Regions from separate parts of the Lysinibacillus sp. FN11 genome, predicted to be linked through region 4. Evidence: riboswitches for the same ligand, from Rfam matches in the RefSeq annotation. Region 4 holds a riboswitch; each other region holds the start of a gene.
The links. Region 4 has a riboswitch for S-adenosylmethionine ahead of NP781_RS06595 (YezD family protein). Riboswitches for the same ligand answer to the same signal wherever they lie in the genome.
Positions count from the first base shown of each region.

Region 1: linked by a shared signal. The riboswitch ahead of NP781_RS19630 (bifunctional homocysteine S-methyltransferase/methylenetetrahydrofolate reductase) and the one ahead of NP781_RS06595 (YezD family protein) in region 4 are both predicted to bind S-adenosylmethionine.
Region 2: linked by a shared signal. The riboswitch ahead of metA (homoserine O-succinyltransferase) and the one ahead of NP781_RS06595 (YezD family protein) in region 4 are both predicted to bind S-adenosylmethionine.
Region 3: linked by a shared signal. The riboswitch ahead of NP781_RS24590 (O-acetylhomoserine aminocarboxypropyltransferase/cysteine synthase family protein) and the one ahead of NP781_RS06595 (YezD family protein) in region 4 are both predicted to bind S-adenosylmethionine.

Region 1 is NZ_CP102383.1:3,714,998-3,717,200, reverse strand. It holds gene NP781_RS19635 (protoporphyrinogen oxidase) at 1-622, shown strand, start outside; SAM riboswitch class I at 722-822, shown strand; gene NP781_RS19630 (bifunctional homocysteine S-methyltransferase/methylenetetrahydrofolate reductase) at 911-2,203, shown strand, end outside.
Region 2 is NZ_CP102383.1:2,011,447-2,013,649, forward strand. It holds gene NP781_RS10750 (GerAB/ArcD/ProY family transporter) at 1-50, shown strand, start outside; partial or broken gene metA (homoserine O-succinyltransferase) at 91-1,025, opposite strand; SAM riboswitch class I at 1,149-1,260, opposite strand; gene NP781_RS10760 (nucleotide excision repair endonuclease) at 1,464-1,835, shown strand; gene NP781_RS10765 (hypothetical protein) at 1,886-2,203, opposite strand, start outside.
Region 3 is NZ_CP102383.1:4,712,001-4,714,203, reverse strand. It holds gene NP781_RS24590 (O-acetylhomoserine aminocarboxypropyltransferase/cysteine synthase family protein) at 1-783, opposite strand, end outside; SAM riboswitch class I at 900-1,013, opposite strand; gene NP781_RS24585 (glycerol-3-phosphate acyltransferase) at 1,169-1,801, shown strand; gene NP781_RS24580 (SLC13 family permease) at 1,997-2,203, shown strand, end outside.
Region 4 is NZ_CP102383.1:1,276,953-1,279,155, reverse strand. It holds gene NP781_RS06605 (VOC family protein) at 1-373, opposite strand, end outside; gene NP781_RS06600 (flavin reductase family protein) at 523-1,008, shown strand; gene NP781_RS06595 (YezD family protein) at 1,098-1,253, opposite strand; SAM riboswitch class I at 1,324-1,419, opposite strand; gene NP781_RS06590 (DUF418 domain-containing protein) at 1,590-2,203, opposite strand, start outside.

The sequences.
Region 1 (2,203 bases), 2.4 Mb from region 4:
TATTACCTTAGCTAATGGTGAAATTATTGAGTCAGATTATGTCGTTTTAGCATTACCGAACGATACTGTCCAAAATCTGCTACAGGATGAATCTTTAAACCGCTATTTTGATCGATTTACGACAGCGTCAGCGATTACTATCTATTTAGGTTTTGATGTGCCAGATGCTAAATTGCCAGCAGATGGAACAGGCTATATTGTTTCCCATAATTCAGACGTTACTTGTAATGCAGCAACTTGGACTAGTCGTAAATGGAAGCATACATCGAAAGAAAATAAATTACTTGTGCGACTCTTTTATAAGAGCATCAATCCAGCCTATGAGCAACTACGTGCCATGACGGATGAAGAATTGGCAGCAGTTGCTTTAGAAGATGTGAGAAAGAGCCTAGGAATAGAGGAGCAACCAACCGTTGTGAATGTAACAAAATGGATTGATCAAATGCCTAAATATGATCTAGCACATCGTGAGGCATTACAAGGATTACTACAAGAATTACATGAGAAATATCCTAATTTATCGATTGCAGGGTGCTCATATTTTGGCGTAGGTATCGGTGCTTGCATTCAAAATGGGAAAAAAATTGGCGAAGAGCTTGCAAAGGAACTTGCCAATTTCTAAGATTTTAAGTGGAAAAAAACTTTGTTATGTGAAATAGTCTTGACTCATTCGTCAGTAAACGATATGATTCTTTTAATTATTTAAAAAATTCATACTTAATTCTTATCAAGAGAAGCAGAGGGACTGGCCCATTGAAGCTTCAGCAACCAACTTTATTGTCAGGTGCTAAATCCAGAAGACCGTTGAGTCGAAGATGAGAAGGAACAACAATGATGAATCGTTAAAGCCTTCTTTTTTATGAAAGAAGGCTTTTTATTATATAGAGACATAGGAAGAGAGGCTAATTTTATGGGATTGCTTGAAAGGTTAAAAACGCATGTATTGACGGCAGACGGTGCAATAGGCACAGTGCTATATGGCTATGGATTGGAGTATTGCCATGAGGAAATGAATGTTCAGAGACCCGAGTTAATTGAAAAGATTCATAGAGAATATATTGCAGCTGGTGCTGACATCATTCAAACGAATACGTACGGTGCAAATGCCATTAAATTAGCTCGCTATGGATTAGAATCACGTGTCCAACAATTTAATGAAGCTGCTATCACCATCGCAAAACGAGCAGCGGCTGATGGCGGTCAATTTGTTTTAGGAACAATTGGTGGTATTCGGGGAATTCGTAAAAGTGATGCAACCTTGGATGAAATATTAGCGACTATTGAAGAACAAGCAAGAGTCTTACTTGCAGGGAATCCAGATGGCCTTTTACTTGAAACTTATTATGATTTTGAAGAATTAACAGCAACCTTAAAGATGCTACGAGAAAAAACAAAATTGCCGATTATTGCACAAGTTTCTATGCATGAGCCTGGTGTTTTACAAAATGGGATGTCTTTAAATAATGCTCTACATGAGCTTGAATTCCTAGGTGCTGATATTGTTGGTGTCAATTGTCGACTAGGTCCACACCATACAATTCTGGCATTTGAGGGTGTAGAACTTCCTCATAAGGCATTTATGTCGGCCTATCCAAATGCTTCACTTCTGGACTTAGAGGATGGGCGTGTCGTTTATGAGTCAGAAGCTGATTATTTTGGTCGAGCGGCTGTTGAATTGCGTGATCAAGGTGTACGCTTAATAGGGGGCTGCTGTGGTACAACACCCAAACATATTGCAGCAGCAAAGAAGTATTTAGAAGAGTTATCACCGGTTCAGGAGAAGCATGCGAAGCCTAAAAAGATTGAGATTGTTCGGGAAGCGGAGCCAACAAAGTATGAGCCTCTTCATGAAAAAGTTAAACGTGAACGCTCTGTCATAGTAGAGTTGGATACACCTAGACATTTAGAGATCGATGGGTTCCTTGAAGGAGCAAAGCAATTATATGATGCAGGTGCAGATGTAGTTATGATGGCAGACAATTCACTGGCCTCTCCACGTATTAGTAATATTGCAATGGGCGCATTGTTGAAGAGCACACATAATGTACGCCCACTAACTCATATTACATGTCGCGACCGTAATTTAATTGGTCTACAATCCCATTTAATGGGGTTAAATGCTTTAGGTATTCATGATGTGTTGGCCGTTACGGGTGATCCAACGAAAGTAGGAGATTTCCCAGGTGCGACAAGTGTTTATGAT
Region 2 (2,203 bases), 730 kb from region 4:
AAAACGAAACACCTCAGCAGGAAACAGAAAATGACAATCAAAAAGTCTAATTTCTTTTAAAGCTAGAAAAGAAATTAGACTTTTTATTAATTAAATATGATATTCGATTTCATCTACAAAATCCCATTCATATGGTGTTTCTTGGTAAACATAGTAGTTCAACCAGTTAGAGAATAATAGATGCGTATGGGCACGCCATGTATTCATCGGCACTTGTGTCGGATCGTCATTCGGGAAGTAGTTTACAGGAACAGCGATATCTATGCCCTTCGCCACATCGCGACTGTATTCATCGGCTAGCGTTGTCGCATCATACTCTAGATGCCCCGTAATCATAATATTTTTATTATCTTTTGATTGTACAATAAATACCCCTGCATCCTCTGAATAGGATAATAATCGTAGATCTGGATGATTGCGAACCTCGTCAATCGAAACAGATGTATAGCGTGAGTGGGGCGCAGTAAATAAATCACTAAAGCCACGTACCAAATCTACAGTTAAATCTGTAATCACATGGGAATAGACACCTGAGCATTTAGCAGAAAGCTCGACCTTCCCAATGCCATAATGATGATACAATGCAGCCTGTGCCCCCCAACATATATGTAGCACAGATGTCACATTCTTTTTTGACCAATCCATAATTTCTGAAATTTCCTGCCAATAGTTGACCTCTTCAAAAGCCATTTTTTCTACTGGCGCACCAGTTATAATCATACCATCATAGCGGCGGTGTCGAATCTGATTGAACGTTGTGTAAAAAAGCTGCAAATGAGATTTACTCACATTTTTAGACTCGTGTGTGGCTGTATTCAAAAAGGTAATATTCACCTGTAATGGTGTATTCCCCAATAAACGTAATAATTGGAGCTCTGTTTTTTCTTTTTCAGGCATTAAATTTAATATTAATATATTTAATGGACGGATTTGCTGTGTTTTCGCACGATCTTCTTCCATGACGAAGATTTTTCCTCACGTAAATGTTCTCCAGCTGGTAAATTTTTCGGAATATTAATTGGCATCTTGCTTTCCCCTCTCTATAATCACTCTCTTTTAGCAAACCTTGCTTGCATAGGATGCAACAAAATTAAAAAATCCTCCTCATTCCATACGAGATAGAATGAGAAGGATTTTTTTCACGTCCACTCTTATCTCTCAAAGGAAAAAATCCTTTGCTGGAATTAGCACCTTTCTAACAATTGTTAGAGGTTGCTGAAGCGTCATCGGGCCAAATCCCTCAGCTTCTCTTGATAAGATTATTTAATTATCTTGAATTGTAACACGAACTAGTTAGAATATCAATAATTCATAGAATATTTTGTGATTCATGTGCATGTTCCTTGCTCAATTGATGTACACTAAGCTTGCTATATGTGGTGTTTCTGCATTTAAAATTTATGGTAAACATGCCGTAATTATGTTACCATATACTTTTAGTAAGAGAGAGGAACGTGAATAGTTTGATTAAAATTGAATTTCCAAAACCAGATCTAGTAATCCGTCAACGTGAACAAGATTTAAAACCAGGTGATGTGCCAATCACACCTTACTTCGGTTTTATTGACTTCCATAAAATCACACGTGATAAAGGCGGCATTTTCTTATTCTATAATGACAAGAATGAGCTATTATTTGTTGGGAAAGCACGTAAAATTCGTCAACGTATTAAAAAACATTTCGAGGATAATGTATCTCCGATGAAAAACCATCGTGATGAAGTGTTCAAAATTGAAGTCTATGAAGTAGAAGATCCAATGGAACGTGAAATTTACGAAACATACGCGATTAATACTTTCCGCTCTAAATATAACGTAGACAAAGTCTTTTATTAGACATCTCATAAAGAAACCGAAATCTCATCTAAAGATTTCGGTTTCTTTTATCACATAATGGTCATACGATCAATGGGCGTACTCTGACCGTTTATTCGCAAATCAATGGTATCAAGCTCAGGATTCTTGACGGTGATTTGAAAAACATAGGGCTGAGCCTCTTTCCTTTGCTCGCTGCCTTCTTCTAACTGGATGATAAGCCTATTTCCCTCAGCTGTAATACTTGCCAATACATTCCCTTTTGAATAATAAACAAGATAATATGGAGCATCATTTTCATGTAATAGTTGTATTCTGTCATTAGAAACAATATTTTTTTGGACATTATCTGGGACAACCGTTAGCTCATGAATCGTTGGTGGATTGGT
Region 3 (2,203 bases), 1.5 Mb from region 4:
TAGCTTTGTAGCAAAGGCAGCAGAAGCAGTATCAATTCCATAACGTAACCCATGGTAAGAGGCATCTGGTTCAGTAAAACCAGGGAATCGACCGCTAGTCCAATCAAACTTACCAGCGTCTACAACAACGCCCCCTAAAGTTGTACCATGACCTCCTATCCATTTAGTTGCTGAATGAACCACAACATCTGCACCGTATTCAATAGGTGTAGAACCGTAAGGAGAAGCAAACGTGCTGTCAATAATTAATGGTAGACCATTATCATGTGCAATTTTAGCTACTGCTTCAATATCTAAAACCTTTAAGCTTGGATTACCATAAACCTCTGCAAAGACAGCTTTTGTTTTATCAGTAATCGCCGCATTGAAATTCTCTGGATTTGTTTCATCTACAAAAATTGTTTTAATACCGTAGTTTGGTAATGTGTTAGCAAATAAATTATACGTACCACCATATAAAGAACTAGCTGCTACTATCTCATCACCAGCTCCAGCTAGATTTAAAATGGAAAATGCGATAGCTGCTGCACCAGATGAAAGTGCTACTGCTGCTGTTCCACCTTCCAATAAAGCCACACGTTTTTCAAACACATCAACTGTTGGATTAGTAATTCTTGTGTAAATGTTCCCTGCTTCCTCTAAGGCAAAAAGACGTTGCGCATGAGCAGTGTCTTTAAATACGAAAGCAGTTGAGCGATAGACTGGAACTGTGCGAGAACCCGTCACTGGGTCTGGCTCTTGACCACCATGCAACAGCAATGTTTCTGGTTTAAAATTTGTCATTGTGTACCTCCAAATGGTTATTTTTTTACGATGGTACCGGAGATGAGGAGGATTTTTCTGTAGAAAACAAAAACCCTCTTCAGCTAAGAAGAGGGTTGCGGTTGCAAGTTTTCCTCCCCTTATCTGCCAGATCCAAGTAAGAATCTGTAGGAATTAGCACCTTAGTAAGCTCATTGCTTACTGGTTGCCGGGCATCATAGGGCCTATCCCTCCGCCGCTCTTGATAAGAGTATGAGATTCAATTTCCATCGTTGTTACACAGTATAAACATAGAGTTTTTTTCTGTCAACATGTAAATTTTATTTTTTCCGAAACTTCTGTCTGCTCTTATACGTAATATGAACGCATACACTATTTTAGAAAAAATTTTGAGAGGAGTATTTTTATGGTAAAGGCCGTGATCATTTTTCTTATGATTGGCTATTTAATAGGCTGTATTCACGGCTCTAAAGTGGCTCAATTTTTATCGGGGGTTGATTTAAAAAAGGCTGGGCACGGTAATGCTGGTGCCTCTAATGCTACTCTTTCCCTTGGTTGGAAATATGGCGTTTTAGTTGCCCTCATCGATATAGGCAAAGGTGTTGTGGCTATTATAGGTGCGCATTTTTATCTAGCTGACGCCATTCATTTAACAGAAGAACAAATTTGGCTGCTTACTTATATAATGGCTGCTGGGGTTATTTTAGGTCATAATTTCCCATTCTACATGGGCTTCAACGGGGGGAAAGGAACTGCCTCCATCATTGGTATTTTACTTGCTGTTGATTGGAAGATTGGTTTATTTGCACTTATTTTATTTGTTATTTTATCCTTTGCAACAAATTATTTAATTGTTGGTGTTCTAGAATTTTATCTCGTGTTTTGTACAGCAACTTATTTATGGATTCCTGGCATTGGCCCAACCATTATAGCTCTTCTTCTTTTTGGCATAGCCATTATCCTGCACCTTGAAAATATTAAACGATTAGTCATTGGCACAGAGCCTAAAGTAACTTCTGCCTTTAAGAAAAAGAAATAATATTTTTTGGATATTTTTGTATTATTTGTGACCATGTATTTTCTCTTTATCTACTCATATTGCTGTAAAAAACACAATTTTCACATAGATTTTTTTCTACAATAAAATCGACATATTCTTATCTTAATAAAACATTATACAGGCCGATGTTATGGATAATGATCGTCATTTTTATCGTAGAAAGGATGAGAAAATATGTCTTCCCCAAAGCAAGCAGCTACAAAATTTAATTTAAAGCCACTGTGGATTGGCTTGGCATTCGCGTTACTAATCATTATTACCTTTTTACCTAATAATGGTGATTTACCTATAGCTGGGCAACGAGCTTTAGCCATTTTAGCTTTTGCAGTCATCCTTTGGGTTACAGAGGCCGTTTCATATCCTGTGAGCTCGGCCATGATC
Region 4 (2,203 bases):
CCGTGCCATCTGGTCTTGTTCTGCTACATGCATCTGGTCCATATACTTCATAGCCCAATGCTCGCAAGCGTCGACCCTCTTCGTCAATATTTTTTGTGCGCAGAGCAATTCGAGAAAATCCCTGGCGCTCTTGATCACGTTTAAACGTATAATGTAGGGAATATGGGTATTGTGCCGCTTGCTCAAATAAATCACGATCATAGATAGCAATTTGTTCAATGTAGCTTAAGCCAAAGTAGCTTAACGTATTATAAGTCCCCCACATCGTGTGCTGCCCACCATTCACTGTATGGACATTTCGTTTATTGAAGAAAACCTTTATATTTTCTGGTGACTCCACTTGATGAACCAGATGATCAAAATATAAAGTCATGGCCATTCCCCTTTCTTTCCCCATTACCTTTACCTGTATGTTTGATTAGTTTAAAATTTACTCAAGAAAAGGAGTTACTAGTAGGATATGAAAAAAAGTTTCGTTTACCTACAAACTCCGTTCACTAATTTCATAAAGAGGTGATTTGAATGACAGATTTAGTAGCTGCTTTTAAATTGGCATTAGGTAATTATCCTACAGGCGTAACAGTTGTCACGACATGTCATGACACAAAACCGATTGGCTTAACCGTCAATTCCTTTGCATCTGTTTCAATCGACCCGCTCCTTATTTTGTGGTCACTCGATAAAAAATCTCAGCTCCATCCCTATTTCACGACTGCGCCAAATTTTGCGGTCAATATTTTAGCGAGTGATCAAGAGCATTTATGTACACTATTTGCTAGTAAAATCCCTGATCGCTTTGCACAAGCATCATGGTCAACTTCCTCTTTAGGACTACCGATTTTACATGATACCGCAGCTAATTTACAATGTAAAACATTTCAGCAAATCGATGCTGGCGACCATACCATTTTTATTGGGCAGGTCGTAGACACTACAAATGCTCAAAAAGAGCCTTTGCTGTATCATCGCCGCCATATCGGTCCCATACCAAAAAGCTTTTATAGCTAGCCTTTACACAAAAAAAGGCCACTTGTAAGCACAGGAAATCCTTCATGCTTATAGGTGGCCGTTTGACATAAGTTCTACTGAAATCATTGTTATTTTTTCTGCGGAAATCTCTGCTTTTCAAGCCTATTAATTTGCACAATCACACCATCTTGAATCGTAATATGCACTTCACCAAATTCAAGATTTTGAATCGCCTTCGCAATTGCCTCTAGTTTCTTATCATCTACTTTTACTGACTGAGCCATACGATACACCCCTTCTTTTTTATCCTTATTGTTCATAAAGAGGCCAACGCATCAAACTGATTGATAGCCCCTCCTATCTCTCAGACACCATCTGTTGGATTTGGCACCTGTTGTCCGGTTGCCGAGGCTTCATTGGGCCAAGTCCCTCCACCTCTCTTGATAAGAGTACTGCGTTTCTTGAAAATAATTCTATAATTCTGCTATAGGAATGTCAATACAAAATATTAGAAAACCTAGTTGAATACTATGCAATATGTCGTTTAGATTAAAAGACTCCCTATACCTAAAGTATTTTATGCCTAGTCAGTGAGAAATAGATGGCAATCCATTAATTTATTACAAGCTCCATTTCCTCATCATGAATTCAAGTGGGCCTCGATGATGTTTAGTCCTCCACCATACAGAAACCACGACACATCCTAAAAAATAACAGCAGGCATACAGCATGGAAAAAGCAAGTGTTTGGTTCTCCAGCTTTTGGCAAATAATTAGTATTCCAATGCCTATAACAACATGGCCAACATAATGCGTTAAAGACATTTGTCCAGTTAATATGAAAGATTGTATAACTTTATTTTTACATGTCTCTACAAGATAGATGGAGCCAACAATGATAACAATAGCCGAAGCCGAATTAGAGAGGACATACATCATATTCGGTGGAATCGGTCCTGTATCAAATAAATACAATGCACTCTCTACATCTAATAAATGAATGGTTGTCATCTTAATGAATAACGTTGAACAAGTCTCAGTCACGATGACTAGCAATAAGCCTATCACCAGTAAGTTTTTTCTTAATGTATGATTTGTTAAATCTAATGTGCCCATTACCATCCCTATCAGAAAGAAGCAAATCCAGGGGAATAGTGGATGATAGCCATTAAACATCAAATTTCTTATAAATCCAGCTGGTGTCCAAAAATCAAGATACTCTAGTAGCACATATG